3 regions of the Kitasatospora sp. NPDC057965 genome follow, and region 2 is predicted to be linked to each of the others. Evidence: riboswitches for the same ligand, from Rfam matches in the RefSeq annotation. Region 2 holds a riboswitch; each other region holds the start of a gene.
What was found. A riboswitch is a leader RNA that binds a small molecule or an ion and turns the genes downstream of it on or off. The one in region 2 is predicted to bind cobalamin.
Positions count from the first base shown of each region.

Region 1: it holds a riboswitch for cobalamin, as region 2 does, so the genes downstream of both, ACFVVU_RS10415 (HoxN/HupN/NixA family nickel/cobalt transporter) here and ACFVVU_RS13275 (ribonucleoside-diphosphate reductase subunit alpha) in region 2, are expected to answer to the same signal.
Region 3: it holds a riboswitch for cobalamin, as region 2 does, so the genes downstream of both, ACFVVU_RS30905 (cobalamin biosynthesis protein) here and ACFVVU_RS13275 (ribonucleoside-diphosphate reductase subunit alpha) in region 2, are expected to answer to the same signal.

Region 1 covers NZ_JBHVPZ010000006.1:340,095-347,493, forward strand. The annotation lists gene ACFVVU_RS10405 (DUF4259 domain-containing protein) at 1-89, shown strand, start outside; gene ACFVVU_RS10410 (PIG-L family deacetylase) at 205-1,044, shown strand; cobalamin riboswitch at 1,259-1,497, shown strand; gene ACFVVU_RS10415 (HoxN/HupN/NixA family nickel/cobalt transporter) at 1,551-2,660, shown strand; gene ACFVVU_RS10420 (erythromycin esterase family protein) at 2,726-4,102, opposite strand; gene ACFVVU_RS10425 (hypothetical protein) at 4,279-4,542, opposite strand; gene ACFVVU_RS10430 (oleate hydratase) at 4,914-6,683, shown strand; gene ACFVVU_RS10435 (hypothetical protein) at 6,833-7,399, shown strand, end outside.
Region 2 covers NZ_JBHVPZ010000008.1:237,461-244,859, forward strand. The annotation lists gene ACFVVU_RS13275 (ribonucleoside-diphosphate reductase subunit alpha) at 1-1,506, opposite strand, end outside; cobalamin riboswitch at 1,686-1,827, opposite strand; gene ACFVVU_RS13280 (hypothetical protein) at 1,983-3,098, shown strand; gene ACFVVU_RS13285 (glycosyltransferase family 2 protein) at 3,321-4,838, shown strand; gene ACFVVU_RS13290 (glycoside hydrolase family 26 protein) at 4,835-5,950, shown strand; gene ACFVVU_RS13295 (glycosyltransferase family 39 protein) at 5,950-7,399, shown strand, end outside.
Region 3 covers NZ_JBHVPZ010000030.1:23,397-30,795, forward strand. The annotation lists gene ACFVVU_RS30895 (putative cobaltochelatase) at 1-623, opposite strand, end outside; gene ACFVVU_RS30900 (cobyric acid synthase) at 620-2,158, opposite strand; gene ACFVVU_RS30905 (cobalamin biosynthesis protein) at 2,155-3,141, opposite strand; cobalamin riboswitch at 3,175-3,387, opposite strand; gene ACFVVU_RS30910 (alpha/beta hydrolase family protein) at 3,568-4,683, shown strand; gene ACFVVU_RS30915 (hypothetical protein) at 5,104-6,378, shown strand; gene ACFVVU_RS30920 (CDP-alcohol phosphatidyltransferase family protein) at 6,485-7,363, opposite strand; gene ACFVVU_RS30925 (phosphatidylserine decarboxylase) at 7,350-7,399, opposite strand, start outside.

The DNA.
Region 1 (7,399 bases), on a different contig from region 2:
CGGTCCTGAACCGCACGTTCGACCAGCTGGCCGAGGCCATCACCCGGAACGCGGCGGCCGATCCGATCGTGCCCGGCTCCCCGGAATAGCGGACCGCGGCCCCCTCGTTCCCAACAGTCGATCAGAAACACGGCGGACCGCTCCCTGTCGGCCCCGTGCCGCAGACTGAGGCCGAACACTCGGCAGACCTAAGGATGAGCCCTCATGACCGACCGGCCCCTGACCCTGATGGCCGTGCACGCCCACCCCGACGACGAGGCCACCGGCACGGGCGGTGTGCTCGCCCGCTACGCGGCCGAGGGCATCCGAACGGTGCTCGTCACCTGTACCGACGGCGCCTGCGGAGACGGCCCCGGAGGAGTCAAGCCCGGCGAGGCCGGACACGACCCGGCGGCCGTCGCCGCGATGCGCCGTCAGGAGCTGGCGGACAGCTGCGAGGTCCTCAAGGTCAGCCACCTCGAAATGCTCGACTACGCGGACTCCGGGATGATGGGCTGGGCCGCCAACGACGCGCCCGGCTCGTTCTGGACCACGCCGGTCGACGAGGCGGCCGCCCGCCTCGCCGAGCTGATGCGGCGCTACCGGCCCGACGTCGTCGTGACCTACGACGAGAACGGCTTCTACGGCCACCCCGACCACATCCAGGCGAACCGCATCACGTCGCGGGCGCTGGAGCTGGCCGGCACGACGCCGAAGGTGTACTGGACGACGGCCCCGCGCTCGATGATGGCGCGGTTCGGGGAGGTCATGCGCGAGCTCGGCGCGGACTGGGACGAGCCGGGCTCCGCGGACTCGGAGATGCCCGAGATGCCCGAGATCGGCCTCCCTGACGAGGAGATCACCACCTGGGTGGACACCACCGAGTTCGGCGGCCAGAAGTTCGACGCCCTGGCCGCGCACGCCAGCCAGGGCGAGAACATCTTCTTCCTGAAGATGGGCAAGGAGAAGTTCACCCAGCTGATGGGCGTGGAGACCTTCGTCCGGGTCCACGACACCACCGGCGCGGAGCTCCCCGAGAACGACCTCTTCGCAGGCCTGCGCTGAGCGGCCCCCACCCTGCGGCGCCCCGCGCCGATGACCGATGAGCCGTCGCCCGGCCGGGCGACGGCTCATCGGTCGTCAACGGCCTGCTTCTGGAGCAACTCGCGCTGCCCACCGGATCGCTCCAGGTCAGGACCACCCCCTCGATCCCTGCGGACCCGCCCTGTTGCGACCGCGGCGCACCTGCACTGTCTTGTCGGCAGGAGGGCCCAGCGCCTACGGTGTTCCCCGCCGTGGTGCTCGGGAAGACCGGTGGCGGCCCGTGAGGGCCCAATCCGGCGCGGCCCTCGCCACTGTGAAGGGAAGTACCCCCGACGTGCCCGCGACCGACGCGGGCAGTCACCGGTGCCGCACGGCGCACGGGAAGACGAGTCAGGGGTGCGCTCCGCCCTGCCCGGACACGGGTGCGGCGGTACACCCGAAGCCAGGAGACCGGCCACGGCGCGCGCAGTACCCCCCGGCCCCGCCCGGGGGTGCCCCCCATCGAGGAGCTGGAGAGGCCGCCCGTCATGACCCTCACCGACGACACGTCGTCATCGACCCTGCCCAGGGCCCCGCGCTGGCAGCGCGGGGACACCGTCCGCACCGGCGGCCTGCTGGCCGTCATCGCCGCCATGCACGTCGTCGCCTTCGGCACGCTGTTCCTGCTGGTCGCCCCGGAGAGGTACGAGGTCGGCACCCAGGTGTTCGGCGTCGGCCTGGGCATCACCGCCTACACCCTCGGCATGCGGCACGCCTTCGACGCCGACCACATCGCCGCCATCGACAACACCACCCGCAAGCTGATGGCCGACGGCCGGCGCCCGATCTCGGTCGGCTTCTGGTTCGCGCTCGGGCACTCCAGCATCGTCCTGGCGATGGCCGCCCTGGTCGCCGGCGGCGCCCGGTTCGCCGGCACGCTGGTCGACGACGAGTCCACCGTCCGCAGCGTCCTGGGCGTCATCGGCACCGGTGTCTCCGGCACCTTCCTGTACCTGATCGCCGCCCTCAACCTGTTCGCCCTGGCCGGCATCCACAAGGTCTACAAGGCCATGCGGGCCGGGCAGTTCGACGAACGGCAGCTGGAGAAGCACCTCGACGAGCGCGGCTTCATGAACCGCTTCCTCGGCCGCCTCACCAAATCGATCACCCGCCCCGGCCAGATGTACCCGCTCGGCGTGCTCTTCGGCCTCGGCTTCGACACGGCCACCGAGGTCACCCTGATGGTGATGGCCGGCTCCGGCGCCGCCTCGGGGCTGCCCTGGTACGCGATCATCTGCCTGCCGCTGCTCTTCGCCTGCGGCATGAGCCTGTTCGACACCCTCGACGGCACCTTCATGAACTTCGCCTACCACTGGGCGTTCTCCAACCCGGTCCGCAAGGTCTACTACAACCTCACGATCACCGGCCTGTCGATCGCCGTCGCCTTCCTGATCGGCACCATCGAGCTCGTCGGCGTGCTCCACGAGAAGCTCGACCTCACCGACCCCGTCACCACCTGGATCGCCGACATCAGCCTCGACAACGTCGGCTACGTCATCGTCGGCCTGTTCGTCGTCGTCTGGGCCTGCGCCCTCGGCTACTGGCGGCTCGGCAACGTCGAGCAGCGCTGGAGCGCCCGGGTGGAGAAGACCGGCTGACGCCTGTCCGGACCACGCCGCATCCCGACCGGGGCCCGGCACGGCCCCGGTCGGAGCGGGCCCGATCAGAACCTGCGCGCCTCGGTGACCTGGTTCAGGTGGACGAGGACGTCGTAGGCCCGGCCGATCGCGAGCTGCGGCAGGGGGTCCTTGACGAAGACCGTGCCGGCGTCGTAGGTGGGCCGGCTGACGTCCAGCCAGTCGCGGGCCGCCCGGGGAGCGGTGCGCAGGTCGACGTAGTAGTCCCGGTAGCGGACCCGGTCGAGGGTGTACTCGTTCATGTCCGGGGTCGCCGCCGGGACGGTGACGGTCTTCCAGTCGCCGGTCAGGACCGCGTCGGTGGTGAGGAAGGAGCCGCTGTCGAAGGTGAAGCCGATGGCCACGTAGTCGCCGCCGTAGGTGTCGCGCAGCTGGGAGCCCTGCGGCTCGGGGTACAGGAAGGTGTCGGTGGACAGGTAGCCGGCGTGGCCGTTGTGCGCCGACATCAGCACCTTGCCGCCGGTGCGGCGCTGCCACCATGCGGTGTTCTCGGCCATCGCCCGGTCGCGCAGTTGCTCCGAGGCGGCGACGGAGGCCGGGTCGGCGAGGTCGAAGGTGGCGAAGGCGAAGGTCTGGGCGATGTTGCGGGCGTGCTGCACGGCCCACTCGTACGCGTCGTCGCCGGGGGTTCCGCTCGCGGTGACCAGGTCGAGCGCCTGCTGGGCCCTGGCGGCGTTCTCCCGGCGCTCGGCGACCGGCCTGCCGATGTAGGCGAGGAGGTCGTCCAGGGGCCGCAGGCCGGCGTAGAGCCCGTCGAGCTGCGGCAGAGCGGCCGGCCAGGCCTGCCGCACGTAGGAGGTGACCCGGTCGAAGGCCGGGTCGCCGAGCCTCGGGAGGCCGAGGTCGTCACCCACGAAGTGGACCGGGTTCTTCGGGTGGCTCCGGTTGTGGGCCCGCATCCAGGCGATCAGGTCGACGAACTCCTCGCGCTCCCAGGGGCTGCCGCCCAGGGCCTCCTTGACGAGCTGCCGGGCGTCTCCCGGGCCGCCCTGGACGTACTCGTCGATCTGCAGACCGCTGGTCCAGCTGGTCTCCAGGGCGAAGCTGGTGAAGCCCTTCTCCTCGACCAGGTAGCGGAAGAGCCGCTGCTTCATCGCGAAGAACTCGTGCGAGCCGTGGGTGGCCTCGCCGACGCCGACCACCTTGGCGTCGCCGATCATCGCGCCCAGCGCGTTCAGGTCGGCGGTGCGGCCGCCGGCTTCCGTGGTGCGCAGCGGCTGGGCGACGCTCTGCAAGGCTCGCACGACCTCGGCCCGGCGGGCGTCCTCGGCGTTCACCCCCGCCGTGGCCGCCGGTCCCACCGGGGCGGCGACCGCCGCCACCGGGGCCAGCACGGCCGCTGCCGCCACCGCCGCCGTCGCCGCCAGCAGTCCGTGCCGCCCGATCCGCTTGCTGCCCGTCATCGTTCCGGTTCACTCCTCGACTCGGCCTGAACGCCGTTGACCTCGGCGTTCCGTTGAGTCGATCTTGGCTTCGACGGCGACGGCGGCGCACTGGGGAGCGCCTCCCAACCTTCCTGGGGGAAGCCCCCGGCGGAATTCGGTGGGCGTCGCCCCGCCCGCCGGGGGGGCGCCGTCCGTTACCGGGCGCGCAGGGCCCGCTCGCACTCGCGGCAGCGCTGCTCGGCGAGGGCCGGCGGGTACCAGGGTTCGCCCAGGCCGGGCCGGAAGTGGGCGTGCTCCATGTCGCCGGTGTCCCGGCCGCACAGGGTGCGGGGCAGCGGGTCCTCGGGCACGTCCGGGTCGGAGCCGGCGGCGTGCACGGCCGCGACGGCGGGCTCGACCCCGTCGGGGCCGAGCACCCGGGCGGGTTCCAGCTCGTAGAGGACGACGATCGAGGCCATGGCACGAGGATCGGCCGCCCGGACCGCCGGGACACCCCGGGGTGGGCTGTTCGGGGGCCGGGGCCGCTTCCGGGGCGTGCCCAGCGGGGTCGGGCAGCGTGTCGGGCAGCGCGTCGGGCAGCGGCGCGAAGGACGCGAAACAGGACCAATGGCACGAGCGGTCCGGGACCTCCGGACCGAGATCAGGTCCCGGTGGACCGATCCCCGGCCGTGCCGGGAGGAGCAGTGTGGTGATCACGGCGCAGGGCGGGCCGGACCGACGGGGCATCACCCGTTCGGACCAGCCGCGTTGCCGCCGGAAGCGCCGTTGGCAAGCGTGGGCGAGGTCTGCCGGCGCGCCGACGGCTGATCCACCGATCGAAGGAGTGCACGTGTACTGGAGCAGCGGGAACTACGAGGCGTTCGCCAAGCCGCGCAAGCCCGAGCGGGCCGACCGGGCGAGCGCCTGGTTCGTCGGTTCGGGCCTGGCGTCGCTCGCGGGAGCGGCGTTCCTGGTACGCGATGCGCAGGTGCCCGGCGAGCGGATCACCATCCTGGAGCGGCTGCGGCTGCCCGGCGGTGCGCTGGACGGCATCAAGGAGCCGGAGAAGGGCTTCGTGGTGCGCGGCGGCCGCGAGCTGGAGGACCACATGGAGTGTCTGTGGGACCTCTTCCGCTCGGTGCCCTCGCTGGAGGTCGAGGGCGCCTCGGTGCTCGACGAGTTCTACTGGCTGAACAAGGACGACCCGAACTTCTCGCTCCAGCGGGTCACCGAGCAGCGGGGCCGGGACGCCCGCACCGACGGTCTGTTCGCGCTGAACGACCGGGCGCAGAAGGACCTGGTGCGGATCTTCCTGGCCACCCGCGAGGAGCTGGAGGGCAAGCGGATCGACGAGGTCTTCGGCCGTGACTTCCTGGACAGCAACTTCTGGCTGTACTGGCGGACCATGTTCGCCTTCGAGGAGTGGCACGGCGCCCTGGAGATGAAGCTCTACCTGCACCGCTTCGTCCACCACGTCGGCGGCCTGCCGGACCTCTCGGCGCTGAAGTTCACCAAGTACAACCAGTACGAGTCGATGGTGCTGCCGCTGACCCGCTGGCTGATGGACCAGGGCGTGACCTTCCGCTTCGACACCGAGGTCACCGACATCGACTTCGACCTCACGCCCGGGCGCAAGCGGGCCACCCGGATCCACTGGACCGAGGCCGGAAAGCCCGGCGGCGTCGAACTCGGTGAGGACGACCTGGTGTTCACCACCATCGGCTCGCTCACCGAGAACTCGGACAACGGCGACCAGCACACCCCGGCCCGGCTGGACGACGGCCCGGCGCCGGCCTGGGACCTGTGGCGGCGGATCGCCGCCAAGGACCCGGAGTTCGGCCGCCCCGAGGTGTTCTGCGGCGACATCGCACAGAGCAAGTGGGAGTCGGCCACCGTCACCACCCTGGATCCGCGCATCCCCCGGTACATCCAGCAGGTCGCCAAGCGCGACCCGTTCAGCGGCGGCGTGGTCACCGGCGGCATCGTCACCGCCCGTGACTCCTCCTGGCTGCTGAGCTGGACGGTCAACCGGCAGCCGCACTTCAAGCAGCAGCCGGCCGACCAGATCGTGGTCTGGCTGTACTCGCTCTTCGTCGACCGGCCGGGCGACTACGTCCGCAAGCCGATGGCGGAGTGCACCGGCGAGGAGATCACCCAGGAGTGGCTGTACCACCTGGGCGTCCCGGAGGCGGAGATCCCCGAGCTGGCCGCCGAGGCCGCCCGCTGCGTGCCGGTGATGATGCCGTACGTCACCTCGTTCTTCCTGCCGCGCAAGGCCGGCGACCGGCCGCAGGTGGTGCCGGAGGGGGCGGTGAACTTCGCGTTCATCGGCCAGTTCGCGGAGACCGGACGGGACTGCATCTTCACCACCGAGTACTCGGTGCGCACCGGCATGGAGGCGGCCTACCGTCTGATGGACGTCGAGCGCGGGGTGCCGGAGGTCTTCAACTCGACCTATGACGTGCGCAAGCTGCTCGCCGCGACCAGCCGGCTGCGGGACGGCGCCGAACTGAGCCTGCCCGGACCGGAGTTCCTGCGCAAGCGGCTGCTGCACCGGCTGGAGGCCACCGAGGTGGGCGCGCTGCTGGAGGAGTTCGGGCTGATCGACGAAGGGCGGTAGCGGCACGGACCGGCGGGTCCGCGGACCGGGAACGGTCCGCGGACCCGCCGGTCCGCCGGTCGTCGGTATCCGTACGGAACATGGCGATCACAGACGGTTCACCCCGGTATCGAACGGTTCGCCCGCCGTGCAGCGGGCAAGCAAGGCGTATGGATGACACGCGCAACCGCGAGGTGGACGCCGTGGTCGACCGGGCCGACGCACGGCAGCTGACCGACGAGCTCCGCGCGGCGGTGACGGAGCCCCGCACCGCCGCGCTGGTACTGACCCGGCGGGTGCGCGCGGCGCACCGGAGCCGGGCGTGGACGGCGCTGGGCCACCCCTCCTGGGACGCCTACGCCATGGCCGAGCTCGGACTCCCCCGGCCCACGGCCTACCGGCTGCTGGACCTGGCGGACACCGCCGGGGTGATCGAGGACACCGTGGCCCGCGAGGCCGGGCCCTCGCTCGCCCACGTCTGGGACAGCTGGGCGGTGCTGGACGTCCGGGCGGTCGTGGACCTCCGCGGCCGGCTGGCCGAGCTGTCCGACCTGCTCGCCGACCGGCTGGGCCAGGTGCGCGCGGAGGCCGGCGACCGGCCCCAGGAGCCCGCCCGGGTCGCCGCCGCCGTGGCCGACGCCGTCGCGGAGCTGTGCGAGCGCCCGGACGTGCCGCCCGCCGAGCTGCACAGCGTCCCCGGGCCCGACGGCATGGACGTCGAGGCCTGGCGCACGGCC
Region 2 (7,399 bases):
GGCCTCGGGGGTCGGGTAGAAGTTGATGTCCACCACGCGGTCGAGGAAGGTGACGGCGGTGCGGACGGTGGCGTCCAGGCGCTCCCAGTCCAGCGCGTTCAGCAGGTCGTCGGCGGTGGCGCCGTCGGCGACGTGGGCGCCGAGGTTGACCGAGCCGAGGTTGCAGACGGCGGTCTCGGAGTCGTCGGTGACCTCCAGGATCTCGGTGCAGAGGTTGGAGCTGTGCACCGTGCGGCCCGGCAGCGCGGTCTGGTTGGCGGCGCGGTTGGAGGCGTCCTTGAAGGTCATCCAGCCGTTGCCGGTCTGCGCCAGGGTGCGCATCATCCGGGCGTAGAGGGTCTGCGCGGGGATGGTGCGCACGGCCTTGCCGGCCAGCTCGGCCTTGCGGTAGGCCTCGTCGAACTCCTCGCCCCACAGGTCGACCAGCTCGGGGACGTCGGCGGGGGAGAACAGCGACCAGTCGGCGTTGGCGTTGACCCGGCGCATGAACTCGTCCGGGATCCAGTGCGCCAGGTTGAGGTTGTGCGTGCGGCGCGCCTCCTCACCGGTGTTGTCGCGCAGCTCCAGGAACTCCTCGATGTCGGCGTGCCAGGCCTCCAGGTAGACGCAGGCCGCGCCCTTGCGGCGGCCGCCCTGGTTGACGGCGGCGACCGAGGAGTCCAGGGTGCGCAGGAAGGGCACGATGCCGTTGGACTTGCCGTTGGTGCCGCGGATCAGCGAGCCGCGCGAGCGGATCCGGGAGTAGGACAGGCCGATGCCGCCGGCGTGCTTGGACAGCCGGGCGATCTGCGCGTAGCGCGAGTAGATCGAGTCCAGGTTGTCCAGCGGGGAGTCCAGCAGGTAGCAGCTGGACATCTGCGGGTGCCGGGTGCCGGAGTTGAAGAGGGTCGGCGAGGAGGTCAGGTACTCCAGCCGGCTCATCAGGCGGTAGAGCTCGGCGACCTCGGCGACCGACTGCTCGGTGTCGCCGACCGCCAGGCCGCAGGCGACGCGGAGCAGGAAGTACTGCGGGGTCTCGACGACCTTGCGGGTGATCGGGTGGCGCAGCAGGTAGCGGGACTGCACGGTGCGCAGGCCGAAGTACTCGAAGCGGTCGTCGCCCCGGGGGTCGACCAGGGCGTCCAGGGCGGCGGTGTGCTTGGCGACGAAGTCGGCGGTGGTGTCGCCGATCAGGCCCTCGGCGTGGCCGACCGCGATCGAGGTGGAGAACGAGACCACGCCCTGGCTCGCCGCCTCGTCCACGATCTCCAGCGCGAGCAGCCGGGCCGCGAGCTTGGAGTACTGGGGGTCCTCGGCGATCATCGACGCGGCGGCGTCGACGGCCAGCCCGCGCAGCTCGGCGAAGTCCGAGCCGGCGTGGCGGCCGCGCAGCGCGGCGGCGGCGACATGGCCGGGGTCGACCTGGGGGAGGTCGGTGCTGCGGTCGGTCAGGAGGCGCAGGAGCGCACCGCCGGGGTCGGAGACCGTCGGGTCGGCGGGGGCGGAGCTGGAACCCTGGGCGGGCAGGGTGGCTGAGGCAGCGGTGGTCAAGGCGCTCTCTCCTGGCGGCGGTCGACGGCGGTGGCTCGGGCCGGGCCGTTCGGGGCAGGGGAACTCGCCACGCGGGCCCGAAGGCGCCGCGCGTGCCGTCCCCGGCCCGCCCGCGAGGCCCGGAAGGTGGTGCTGGTGCCATGGCCCCTGCGGGGAGGCTTCGGCACGCCGTCGGCAGGTACTCGGACTCGCGGCACGCCCGGGGAGGCGGCCGCACACCGCTGCGGGGCAGTCCCGGATTCGCACCGGGTTCCCCTGCGTCGACAGCAGGGACGAGCATACATCTAGTGGTGCTCGCTCGATGCGACACCACATCTTGTGCAGCGTGGCGTGTTGCTCCCATGACCGGTGGTACCGGGACGGTCCTGTGGGCGCCTGCGCGGGGCTGTGTTCTGAAACGGATTGGTCACCGATCGGCCTCTCGTCCGGTGCATGCCCTACGATCTCGGCACATGAGCGAGGGAACGGGCGCTCCGGGGGACTGGGCCGGTAGGGCCGTGCCGCCGGAGCAGGGTCAGCAGCCTGGCGTGCCGGGGCAGGTGCCGCAGCAGGGGCAGCCGCCGGTGGCGCCGCCCGGCGGCTTCGGGCCGCCTCCGACGCCGTACGCGCAGCCGGGAGGGGTGCCGCCGCAGGCTCCTCCGCCGGGGGTGCCGCACCTGCCGTCCGGCACGGTGCCGTACCCGCAGCCGGGGCCGGTGCCCGCGCCCCAGCCCGGGCCGCCGCCCGTGTCGCAGCCGCCGCAGCCGCAGCCGGCGGCCGGTGGGCCGACCCCGTTCGCCCCCCAGTGGCCCCAGCAGGGCGCCCAGCCGCCCGCGCCGTCCGCGACCGAGCCGGACTGGAACGCGATGGCGGACCGGCACGCCTCCGAGTCCCGCCGCCGCAAGCGGCGGTGGATCGGCGCCGTGGTGGCGGCCGCCGTCCTGGTCGGCGGGGTCGTCGGGGCCGCGGTGTGGATCAACGGCCGCGACAAGGGCACCGACGCCAAGCCGACCGTGAGCGCGTCCACCACGGCCGGCAGCCCGTCCGCCACGGCCACGCCCACCGAGCAGGCGCTGGCGGTGATCTCCGACGCCGCCACCGACAAGCTGCCGGTCGACGCCGCGACGCTGTTCCCGGACCAGACCCGGACCGTCGACGGCAAGGTGTGGACCCGTCAGGTGACCGGCGCGACCGCCCCCTGCTCCAAGGCGACCACCGGCGGGCTCGGCCTCGCGCTCGGCGACGACACCTGCCGCTCGCTGGTCCGCGCGACGTACGTGAACGGCGAGAGCGCCGTCACGGTCGGCGTCGCGGTCTTCGACAACAAGGCGGGCGCGGACCGGGCACTCGGCCGGCACGCCGGCCTGATCCAGGGCCTGTCCGGCACCGGGGTCGCGATGTTCTGCGTGACCGACAAGTCGGGCTGCGCCGAGACGCACGCGGCGATCGGCCGCTTCGGCTACTTCACGGTGGCCGGCTCGCTGAAGCAGGGCGAGGACCAGAGCGACCAGCTCGCGGCCGCCGCCGCCGCCTCGCTGGCGGGGCGTACGAAGGACGTGCTGCTGGCCCGGGGTTCGCGCGCCGGCTGACCGTCGGTCAGGGGGGCGGCGCCCCGGGGGCGGTCGGTCGGGTGAGCCCGAGGCGGTCGGATAGGATGACCGCCCTCGGGGGAGGGATGTGCCCCCCGTGGCCGCCCGGACGGGGAATCAGCGAGCAGGAGGTACCGCGCGGTGAGCGCTGCCGCCAATGCGACCACCAGACGGCGCAGAGCGGCGGGCCGCAGGCGCGGAACGGGCGAACCCGTTCCGGACATGCTGCTGCCGGCGCCGCCCACTTCGCAGGAGAAGTACAGCTACACCATCCGCCACCAGTGGGTGCTGACCCTCTGTTCGATGGTGAGCTTCGGCTGCCTGGTGCTCAGTCAGGCCGAGCTGTACCTGCTGGGGTCGTGGTTCTGGCTCTGTGTGCCGTTCCTGTTCTTCACGGTCGTCTACTACGTGGTGTCGCTGCGCGTGAACAGCTTCACGCCCAACTTCGACATCAGGGAGCACCGCCGGCTGGTCCGGCAGTGGGATCCCGCCGAGTACCCGACGGTGGACGTCTTCCTGCCGGTCTGCGGCGAGCCGATCGAGGTGCTGCACAACACCTGGACGTACGTGCGCAAGCTGGCCGAGCACTACCCGGGCCTGGTCATGCCGTACGTGCTGGACGACGCGGCGAGCCCGGAGGTCGAGGCGATGGCCGCCGACTTCGGGTTCCGCTACGGGGTGCGGGAGAACCGCGGCTGGTTCAAGAAGGCCGGCAACCTGCACTACGGGTTCGGCCGCTCGGACGGCGAGTTCATCCTCATCCTGGACGCCGACTTCGCGCCCCGGCACGACCTCCTGCACGAGGTGCTGCCGTACCTGCAGCGGGACCCGAAGCTGGGCATCGTCCAGTCGCCGCAGTTCTTCCGGGTGCTGGACTCGCAGAACTGGATCGAGCGCGGGGCCGGCGCCATCCAGGAGCTGTTCTACCGTTCGGTCCAGGTCGCCCGGCAGCGCAACGACGGCGCGATCTGCGTCGGCAGCTGCGCCGTCTACCGGCGGGCCGCGCTGGTGGAGAACGGCGGCACCACGCTGATCGCCCACTCCGAGGACGTGCACACCGGCTTCGACCTGCGGGCCCTCGGCTGGGACCTGCAGTACATCCCGGTGGCCCTGTCCACCGGGGTCTGCCCGGACAACGCCGCGGCGTTCCAGAACCAGCAGTACCGCTGGTGCATGGGCTCGATGTCGCTGATGACCAGCCGCAAGTTCTGGCGGACCAGGCTCGACTTCACCACCCGGCTCTGCTACATCTCCGGGTTCCTCTACTACATCCACACCGCGCTGCTGACCTTCGCGCTGCCGATGCTGCCGATCATGCTGCTGCTCTGGCGGCCGGACCTGCTGCAGGTCCAGCACCTGCTCCTGGTCATCCCGAGCCTGGTGTACGCGACCCTGATCTTCCCGCTCTGGCACCGGGCACCGTACCGGCTGGAGGCCTGGGCGGGCCGGATGATGTACGGCTGGGCGCACTTCTTCGCGGTCTGGGACCTGATCCGCGGGCGCCAGCGCGGCTGGCAGCCGACCGGCTCCGGCAAGGCCAGGAACCGGCAGCGGCGGTTCTGGGCCGGCATCGTCGTCTGGGGCGGGGGCACCGCGCTGGTCTGGGTCGTCGCGGCGGTCTACCGGATGTTCACGCTGTACCCGCTGGACTTCGCCCTGGTGCTCTCCTCGGGACTGTTCTACGCGGTGACGGTCGGCCGCATCCTCATCCAGCCCCGATCCCAGGACGCCGTGGCATGAGCCTCCCCATCAGCACCGCCGGCGCCGGCCGCCGGGCGAGTGCCGCACTGTTCCGCGCCCTCGCGGCGGCCCTGCTGGTGCTGCCGCTGGCTGCCTGCGACCTGCTCGCCGAGAAGCCGCTGGGCCCGGCGGCGGCCGGCGCCGCAGCTGCCGCGCCCTCCGCGGGGAGCGCGGCCGCCGCCGGCCCGTCGGCGGGGAGCACGGTCGGCACCGCGCCGGCCACGCCGGCCAGGACCGCCACCGCCGACGCCAAGCTGCCCTACGACGTCCGCCCGCTGCTCAAGCCGGTGAACAAGTACCTGGGCGTGGCCGTCGACGGCGCCCCGCAGTCGATGGCCGGCGTCGACGAGTTCGCCGGCCGGATCGGCAAGCGGCCGAACATCGTCGAGTACTACTCGGGCTGGGGCGACGAGTACGACGTCAACGGCGTCACCAACGCCTGGCAGGGCGGGGCGCTGCCGTTCATCGCCTGGGAGCCCTACAAGACGCCGCTGGCCGACATCGCGGCCGGCAAGCACGACGACTACGTCAAGCGCTACGCGGCGGCCGTGCGCAACACCAATGTGCCGGTCGCGATCAGCTTCGCCCACGAGTTCAACGGCACCTGGTACGACTGGGGCACCAAGACCACCACGGCGGCCGACTTCGTCGCCGCCTACCGGCACCTGCACGATGTCTTCACCCAGCTCGGCGCCGGCCAGGTGATCTGGGTCTGGAGCCCGAACAGCATCAACCCGGTGCCGACGGTGCAGCTCAAGCCGTACTACCCCGGTGACACCTACGTGGACTGGGTGGGCATCGTCGCCTACTACACCCACCTCGAAGCCGGCACCTTCGACACCCTCTACACGCCCACCCTCACCCAGATCCGCACCTTCACCAACAAGCCGTGGATCATCGCCGAGACGGGTTCCGAGCCGGGCACCCGCAAGGTGTCCGACATCTACAACCTCGCCGCGAACGTGATCAAGCGTCCCGACTGCCTGGGCTTCATCTGGTTCAACCTCAACAAGGAGGTCGACTGGCGGATCGAGGGCGACCCGCAGTCCCAGAACGCCTTCAAGCAGGCGGTGTCCGACGGCCGCTACAGCTTCGATGTGAAGAGCCCCTGATGACGTCCATCCCCACACCCCGCAACCGCATCGCCGAGGACGCGCCGGTCCGGGTACCCGACACCGGCGGTTCGTGGTTCGAGAGCCGCCCGCCGTCGCCGCCACTGCCGCGACACGGGGAACGGCCCGAGGAGGGCGGGCGGTTCACCGAGGACCCGGCCGAGGGCGACCCGATCGACGAGGACCCACCCGAGGAGGACCCGGCCGAGGGCGACCCGATCGACGCCGACACCCCCGTCGAGGAGGATCCGGCCGAGGGCGGGCGCACCGACGGCCCCGGCTACACCCTGCCGCCGGTCCCCGAGGCCAGCTGGACGCTCGACCCGGGCCGCCGTCGCTCGTGGATCAGCCGCGCGCTGCTGCTGGGCATCCTGCTGATCCAGACCGCGATGTCCGTCCGGCTGTCGAACACCGCGTTCCAGGACGAGGCGCTCTACATGTACGCGGGCCACGCGCAGCTCTCGCACTGGCTCTACGGCACGCCCGTCCCGAAGGACTACAACACCTACTTCTCCGGTGCGCCGACCCTGTACCCGATCGCGGCCGCGGTGCTGGAGAACCACTTCGGCATGCTCGGCGTCCGGCTGTTCAGCCTGGCGTGCATGCTCGGCTCGACCGCCGTGCTCTACGGCTTCACCCGGCGCCTGTTCAACGAGCGGGTGGCGCTCGGCGCCGCGGCGATGTTCGCGGTGACCCAGTCCACCGTGGTGCTCGGCTTCTTCGCCACCTACGACGCACCGGCGGTGCTGCTGCTCGCCCTGGCGATCTGGCTGGTGGTGCGCACCGACCGGGCGCCCGCGGCGGCCGTCCTGCTCGCCGCGCCGTTCGCGGTGCTGGCGGTCGGGCTGAAGTACGCCTCGGCGCTCTACCTGCCCAGCCTGGTGCTGCTGGCGGTGCTGACCGGGCGGCGGGACCGCAACCGCCAGCCGCTGCTGCGCGGACTGCTGCTCGCGGGCGGCGCGGGCGGCCTGCTCTGGCTGGGGATGACCTTCACCGACGTCCTCAAGGGTGTCCGGGCGACCACCACCCAGCGCGCCCACGGCACCGAGCCGTTGACCGAACTGGCCCGCCAGTGCGTGGAGTTCGGCGGCCTGATGTTCGTCACCGCGGTCGGCGGCGCGGTCGCGTACGCGCTGCGCGGGCGGATGAACGAGTCGCCGCTGGTGCGCACCATGACCGGGCCCGGCCGCCGCCGCCGGATCCTGCTCGGCCTGCTGCTCACCGGCACCGCGCTGCTCGCCCCCGCCTACCAGATGCACCTCAACACCTCGGTGGCGCTGTACAAGCACCTCGGCTTCGGCCTGCTGTTCGCCGCCCCGATGGCCGGCATCGGCCTGGCCCGGCTGGTCGGCCCGCACTTCCGCCACCCGCAACTGGGCATCCTGCTCTGGGTGGTGACGCTGGCGCTCGGGCTCACCCAGTCGACCTGGCGGTTCGACACCTGGCCCG
Region 3 (7,399 bases), on a different contig from region 2:
GGATCGCGGGTCGCGGCGATCTCCACCGTCAGGCCGAACCGGTCGAGCAGCTGCGGCCGCAGCTCGCCCTCCTCCGGGTTCATCGTGCCGACCAGCAGGAAGCGCGCCGCGTGCCGCACCGAGACGCCCTCGCGCTCGACGTAGGAGCGGCCCATCGCGGCGGCGTCCAGCAGCAGGTCCACCACGTGGTCCTGGAGCAGGTTCACCTCGTCGATGTAGAGCACGCCGCGGTGAGCCCGGGCGAGCAGGCCCGGCTCGTAGGCCTTGACGCCCTCGGCGAGCGCCCGCTCCAGGTCCAGCGAGCCGACGATCCGGTCCTCGGAGACGCCGACCGGCAGCTCGACCAGCCGGGCGGGGCGCTCGGAGACCGGGGCGCCGGCGTGCGCGCCGTCCGGGCACTGCGGGTCCGGCGCCGCCGGGTCGCAGGCGAAGCGGCAGCCGTCGACGGTCGCGATGGACGGCAGCAGCCCGGCCAGCGCGCGCACCATGGTCGACTTGGCGGTGCCCTTCTCACCGCGCACCAGCACCCCGCCGACCGCCGGGGAGACGGCGTTCAGCAGCAGGCCGAGCCGCAGGTCGGCCATGCCGACGATCGCGGTGAACGGGTAACGGACGTCACTCATGCAGTCTCCCCAGGGGCTCCGGGCGCGAGGAACGGCAGCGATCCGGCCGCCGGCACCCCGCCCTCGATCAGCTTCCACAACGCGTCGGTGTCCGCGTGCTCCTCGATCAGCTCGCCCAGCCGGTCCAGCCGGGCCTCCCGCGCGGCGGCGAAGGAGGTGTCCGGCGCGGGCACGAAGGCCCGGCCGGCGGCCTGCGCGACCTCGCGCAGCAGCGCCCGCCGGAAGCCGTCGTTCTCCAGCACGCCGTGCCAGGTGGTTCCCCACACCTGGCCCACCCGGCAGCCGTCCAGGCCGTGTCCGTGGTCATCGGAGACGAACGGCTCGCCGCCGTCCACCGCGACGACGCCGTGGTGGATCTCGTAGCCCTCGACCCGCTCCCCGTACGCCTCGCCGACCGGCCGTCCGAGCACCTTCTCCGGGCCGAACCGCACCCGCGTCGGCAGCAGCCCGAGGCCGTCCACCGCGCCCGCCTTCGACTCGACCTCGTCCACGATCGAGTGCGCCAGCATCTGGTAGCCGCCGCAGACGCCGAGCACCGGCCGCCCGGCCGCCGCCCGCGCCTTGAGCACCGGTTCGAGGCCGCGCTCGCGCAGCCAGCGGAGGTCGGCGACGGTGGCCCGGGTGCCGGGCAGCACGACGAGGTCGGCGTCGGCCAGCTCCTCCGGCCGGGTGGCCCAGCGGACCAGTACGCCGGGCTCCTGGGCGAGCGCGTCCAGGTCGGTGAAGTTGGACAGCCGGGGGAAGCGCAGCACGGCCACCCGCAGCACGTCCGCGCCGAACGGGCCGCGCGCGGCGGTCCGGTCGACGACGGTGGACAGGTCGAGCGAGTCCTCGGCGTCCAGCCACAGGTCCGGCAGCATCGGCAGGGTGCCGAGCACCGGACGGCCGGTCAGCTCGCGCAGCATCTCCAGCCCGGGGGCGAGCAGCCGCGCGTCGCCGCGGAACTTGTTGACGAACCAGCCCGCCACGTGCCGCTGGTCCTCCGCCGACAGCAGCGCCAGCGTCCCGTACATCGCCGCGAACACACCGCCGCGGTCGATGTCGCCGACCACCACGACCGGCAGCCCGGCGGCGGTGGCCAGGCCCATGTTGGCGATGTCGCGGTCGCGCAGGTTGATCTCGGCGGGCGATCCCGCGCCCTCGCAGACCACCACGTCGAAGCGGGCGCGCAGGTCCGCCAGGCACTCCAGGGCGCGTTCCAGCAGCACCGGCTTGCGCTCGCGGTAGTCCAGCGCGCCGACCTCGGCGACCGGACGGCCCAGCAGCACCACCTGGCTGCGGCCGTCGGCGCCGGGCTTGAGCAGCACCGGGTTCATCGCCGCCTCCGGCTCGACCCGGGCCGCCTGGGCCTGCATCGCCTGCGCGCGGCCGATCTCGGCGCCGTCCGCGGTGACGAAGGAGTTCAGCGACATGTTCTGCGCCTTGAACGGCGCGACCGCGACGCCCTGCCGGGCCAGCCAGCGGCAGATGCCCGCGGTGACCACGCTCTTGCCGGCGTCCGAGGTCGTCCCGGCGACCAGCAGTGCCTTGCTCATGCCCTACCCCTCCGCATCCCGTCCAGGGCCGCCCGGAGCAGCAGGTGCCCGGCGACCGTCGTACCCAGGGCCAGCGCGCCCACCCGCCGGGAGAGCACGCAGGCCCGCTCGATGTCGTCCACCCCGACGGGGCGCAGCTCCCCGCCCAGCACGGGGCGGTGCTCCACCCGCTCGCCGTACCGCAGCGTGCCGCCGAGGCGCACGCCCACCGCGCCCGCGAAGGCCGACTCGGCCTGGCCGGCGTTCGGGCTGGGGTGCGCCGAGCCGTCGCGCCGCCAGACCCGCCAGGCGGTGCGCGGCTCGGGGGCGGCGGCCACCGTCAGCAGCGCGGTCAGCCGGGCGCCCGGCCAGCCCGCCACGTCGTCCAGCCGGGCCGAGGCCCAGCCGAACCGGGCGTAGCGGGGCGAACGGTGACCGACCATCGCGTCCAGGGTGTTCACCGCGCGGAACGCCAGCAGGCCCGGTGTGCCCGCGAGGCCGCCCCAGACCAGGGCGTTGACCACGGCGTCGGCGGTGTTCTCGGCCACCGACTCGACGACCGCGCGGGCCAGCTGCGGCCCGTCCAGCGCGCTCGGGTCGCGTCCGCACAGGTGCGGCAGCCGTTCCCGGGCCGCCGTCAGGTCGCCGGCCGCCAGCGAACGGCCGATGGTGCGGGCCTCCCGGGTCAGCGAGGTGCCGCCGAGCACCGTCCAGGTCGCGGCGGCGGCGAGGGCGGCCCGGCCGAGCGGACGGTGGGCCAGCAGCCGGTCGGCGGCGAGCGCGCCGGCCGCGACGGTGCCGACGGCGAGGGCGGTGAAGGCGGTGCCGGCGGCGCGGTGGTCGCGCCAGAGCCGGCGTTCCAGCCGGCCGGCGGCGGAGCCGAAGCCGGCCACCGGGTGGCCGCGGCGCGGGTCGCCGAAGCGGGCGTCGGCCAGGAAGCCGGCGACGGCGCCGGCGCCGAACGCGGCGGCCCGGCACAGCGGGCGCACGGCAGGGCGCAGCATCGCGTGCGTGTCCTCACTCAGGGTCCGCGCCCTGGATCGACGAACCGGGGGCGAGAGTCTCCTGGCTTCCGGGTCGAACGCACACCCCGGGCCTTCCAGCGGCTTCTGACGGCCCGCCGTGGCGTGTTCCGGTCGTGCTCCCCGGTGACAGTGGCGGGACCGCGCCGGACTTGCACCGGCTTCCTCTGCATGCCTCCGTATTGGCTGAAGGATCCCATCACGGGCCCGAACCGGGAGTCAACCGAGGTCGTGGCGGGTGTTGGTCACACCTCGGACACCCCCGACGTGCCGGTGTGATTTTCCTCCCGGAACAACCCGTACGGCCGTGTCCTACTGGCTTCCCCCCGCCCGCACGGGTGGACTGAGGGGTGGGTCCGGACACCGGGCCGGACGCCGAGCCAGACCACCGAGCACCGGGGAGCGAGTATGCGTTGGGGAATCGCGGCCACCGTGGCGGCCGCCGCCGTCGGCACCGGGGCCGCCGTGCTGGTGATCGGCCGCCGGGCGTCCGAGCGGATGGTCCGCCCGGCCGAGGAGGCCCGCGCCCGCAGCGGCCCGGTGCTCGTCCGCGGCCTCGGTGCCGGCGAGGTCACCTTCACCCGCACCCCCGTGAGCGAGCGTCCCGGCCGCTGGGCCGTCGAGTGGGGCGAGGACGGCCACGCGGTCGTCGAGGAGGTCCTGCGTCGCGACGGGCAGGGCGTCACCCGCCGCCTGGTGCGCGCCGACCGCGGCACCCTCACTCCCGGCACCGAGGTCCGCTTCACCCCCCGGGTCCACCTCGGCGACCCGGCGCAGGCGCTCGGCCTGCCGTTCGCCGAGACCGCCGTCGAGGGCGAGCTCGGCGCGATGCCCGCCTGGCGGCTGGACGGCAAGCGCGGCACCTGGGTGGTCTTGGTGCACGGCCCCGGCGCCGACCGCGCGCAGACCCTGCCCGTCCTGCCCGAGCTGCAACGGCTGGGCCTGCCCGTGCTCGCCGTCACCTACCGCGGCGACGCCGGCGCGCCCGCCTCCCCGGACGGCCTCGGCCACTTCGGTGAGACCGAGTGGCGGGACGTCGAGGCGGCGGTGCGCACCGCCCTGGACGCCGGCGCGGGCCGGGTCGTCCTCTACGGCTGGTCGCTCGGCGCCACGATGGTCCTGCACACCGCGGCCCGCTCGGACCTCGCCCCCTCGATCAGCAGCCTCGTCCTGGACTCGCCGGTGCTGGACTGGCCGGCCACCGCCCGCCGGGACGCCGCCCGGGCGGGTTTCCGGGGCGCGGCCGCCGAACTCGGCGCGCTCGCGGCCGAGGGCCGCACCGGCGTGGATCTGGCCGACTTCGCCCGCCTGGCGGAGGGTGCCGACCTGCGGGTGCCCACCCTGGTGCTGCACGGCCCCGACGACCCGGTGGCCCCGTTCGCCGCGGCCGAGCGCCTCGCCCACCGCCGTCCGGACGTGGTCAACCTCCAGGCCTTCCCCGGCGGTGACCACGCCGCGCTGTGGAACACCGACCCGGACCGCTACGCCGAGACCCTCCGCCGCTGGCTCACGCCGTTCTGCTGACGCGCTTCCGCCCCCCCTGACGGGGTGGATTCCGCGGCGCGCGGGTTCCTTATGGCATGAACCCGCCATAGAGATCAAGCCAGCCGGTTTGGCCTCTGTTGCCCGATCTTGTCGAGCCCCCGCGCCCCCCGTCCGCCCCCCGCGGACAACCGGATGTGACAGAAGGCCGGTGCAAGGGGAAGACTGCTCGACGTGACGTCTCGGAATCCGCGCGACCGTGATGCCCCGCTCCCGCCGACGATCGGTACCGGTGCGACGGTGACCCGTCTCCCCGGAACGGCCCACCGCCCCGCCGGCGCGAGGCCGGGGACCCCGGGCGTACCCCGCCGACGAGGCCCCGCCCCCGCACCCGGCCGTGGCCGGGTCCCCGTCCCGGAGGGCTTCCCCGCCCCCGCCGAACTCGCTCCGCTGGCCCGCCGCATGCTGGTCGACGCCGTCCGGATCGCCCGCTGGGCCGGCGATCTCGACGAGGTCGACAAGCGCGGCGAACTGCTCCCCGACGACGCCCGCGCCGCCGGCCGCGCGCTCGCCATGACGGTGGGCGCCGCCGCCAAGGCGTGGGGCCAGGCCCTGCTGGTCGGCCTGGTCGAGGCCCGGGACGGCGGCGCCGGCCCCGGCTGGCGCCTGCACGCCTGGGAGCACGACGACGAGGCGGTGGTCCGCGGCTGGTCGGCGCTGTTCGACGCCTGGACGCTGCTCGCCCCGGTCCCGCCCGCCGCCCTGCGCGGCGTCTTCGCGGTGCTCGCCGGGCAGGCCGTCGACCAGGCGCCGCAGCTGCTCTCCTTCCTCCACCTGGTGGACGGCCCGGTGGCCGACGCCGAGCTGCTGGAACTGCTGCGGCGCGGCCTGGACGAGCGCCGGGTCGGCGGCGGCGAGGGCACCTTCGGACTCTCGCCCGTCCCGCACGCGGCCTCCGCCGTCTCCGCCGTGCGCGGCACCTGCCGCGAGCCGCAGATCGACACCCCGGCCTCCCCGGCCGACGTCGCCGCCGTCCTGGACTGGATGCTGGACGGCCTGGCGGCCGTCGGCGCACTGGTCCGCCGGGACAACGCGGCCGAGCTCTCCCCGCTCGGGCACTGGGCGGTGCGGGCCAAGCTGGAGGAGATCTGCACCGTCGCGCAGACCGCCGCCGGCCACATCGAGCAGAGCGCGCTGGCACTGCTGAGCGCCTGCGCCGACTACTCGCCCGGCCCGGCCCGCGCCGAGTACCGGGCCTGGCTGGCCGCCCGCCCGGCCGACCGGGCGGTGGCCGAGCTGCTGGAGGCCGCGCAGGGCGAGGACGCCCTGGTGCGCGGCCTGGCCTTCGAGGCGCTGCGGGTGGCCGGCGTGACCGCCGAGCAGGCCGTCCGGGCCGCCGCCGACGAGCCGGTGCTGCGCCCCTACGCGCTGCTCTGGCTGGCCGAGCGCTCGGACGAGGGGGTCTCCCCGGCCGATGTGCTGGGCGCGGAGGACGCCGCCTGGCTCTGGGTGGACACCGCCGCGGCCGTGCTCGACCACGGTGAAACGGAACTGCTCGTCGGCCACGTCGAGGGCGCCTCGGCCGGCGACCCGGTGCGGCTGTTCGCCCGGGCCCGGCAGTCCGGGCACCCGCGGGCGGCCTCGGTGCTGACCGCGGTCTCCGGCGTCCACCCGGACCCGGGGGTGGCCCGCGCGGCCCGCCGCTCGGCCTTCAGCGTCCACCGCGGCGGCGCGTAGCGCCCGGCGCCCCGGACCGCGCCCCGGACCGACCGCGCCCCGGACACGCACAAGGGCCCGGCTCCCCGAGGGGAACCGGGCCCTTGTGCATGCCCGAGGGGGACCGTCAGCCGATCCGCGACTCCGCGCGGCGGGCCCGGACGTCGCCGACCTTCTGGCCCACCTTGCGGCGGATCACCAGCAGCGGCGCCATCGCGGCGAGCGCGATCTGCGCGAACGCGCCGATGTGCATCAGGTTGTCGCCGCCCGGCAGACCGGTCGCCCAGGCCGCCAGGCAGCCGATCGAGACCACGATCCAGCAGAGCGTCGCGGTGGCCAGCAGGCCCTGCGGCTTCGGGTACTCGATCCGGCTGACCATCAGGTACGCCGCGCCGAAGATGGCGAGCAGACCGGGCAGGAACGGCGGGTCGAGCAGCACGATGGCGATCACCGTCATGGCGCCCATCGGGCAGGGCATGCCCTGGAACACCCCGGGTCGCATCTTGACGGCGGAGAAGCGGGCGAGCCGCAGCACCACCGCGAGCAGCACGGTCAGCGCGATCAGCGCCGACAGCCGGCTGTCGGAGCCGGGCGAGACCATGCCCCAGACCGCGACGAAGTAGGCCGGCGCGATGCCGAAGCTGATCAGGTCGGCCAGGTTGTCGAGTTCGGCGCCGAGCGCGGAGGAGCGCAGCTTGCGCGCCACCAGCCCGTCGAACAGGTCGCACATCGAGCCGATCAGCAGCAGCGTCACCGCGGTGGCGGCGCTGTGCTTGTCGGGCGCGGCGTCCGGGTTGGTGATGTACGGGACGAGCACCCCGGTGGTGATCGAGTAGATCGCCAGGAAGCCGCAGACGGCGTTCCCCAGGGTCAGGAAGTCGGCGGTCGACAGGTGCTGCGGCGAGCGCGGCGTGCGCAGCTCGCGGTCGCGTGCCCAGCGGCGGCGGCGCAGGGCCGTCTCCTCGTCGTCCAGGCCGACGATCGTCTCAGGATCAGTCACGGTCAAGGCGCGTCACCCCGGCGGTGGTCTTCTGGCCGACCT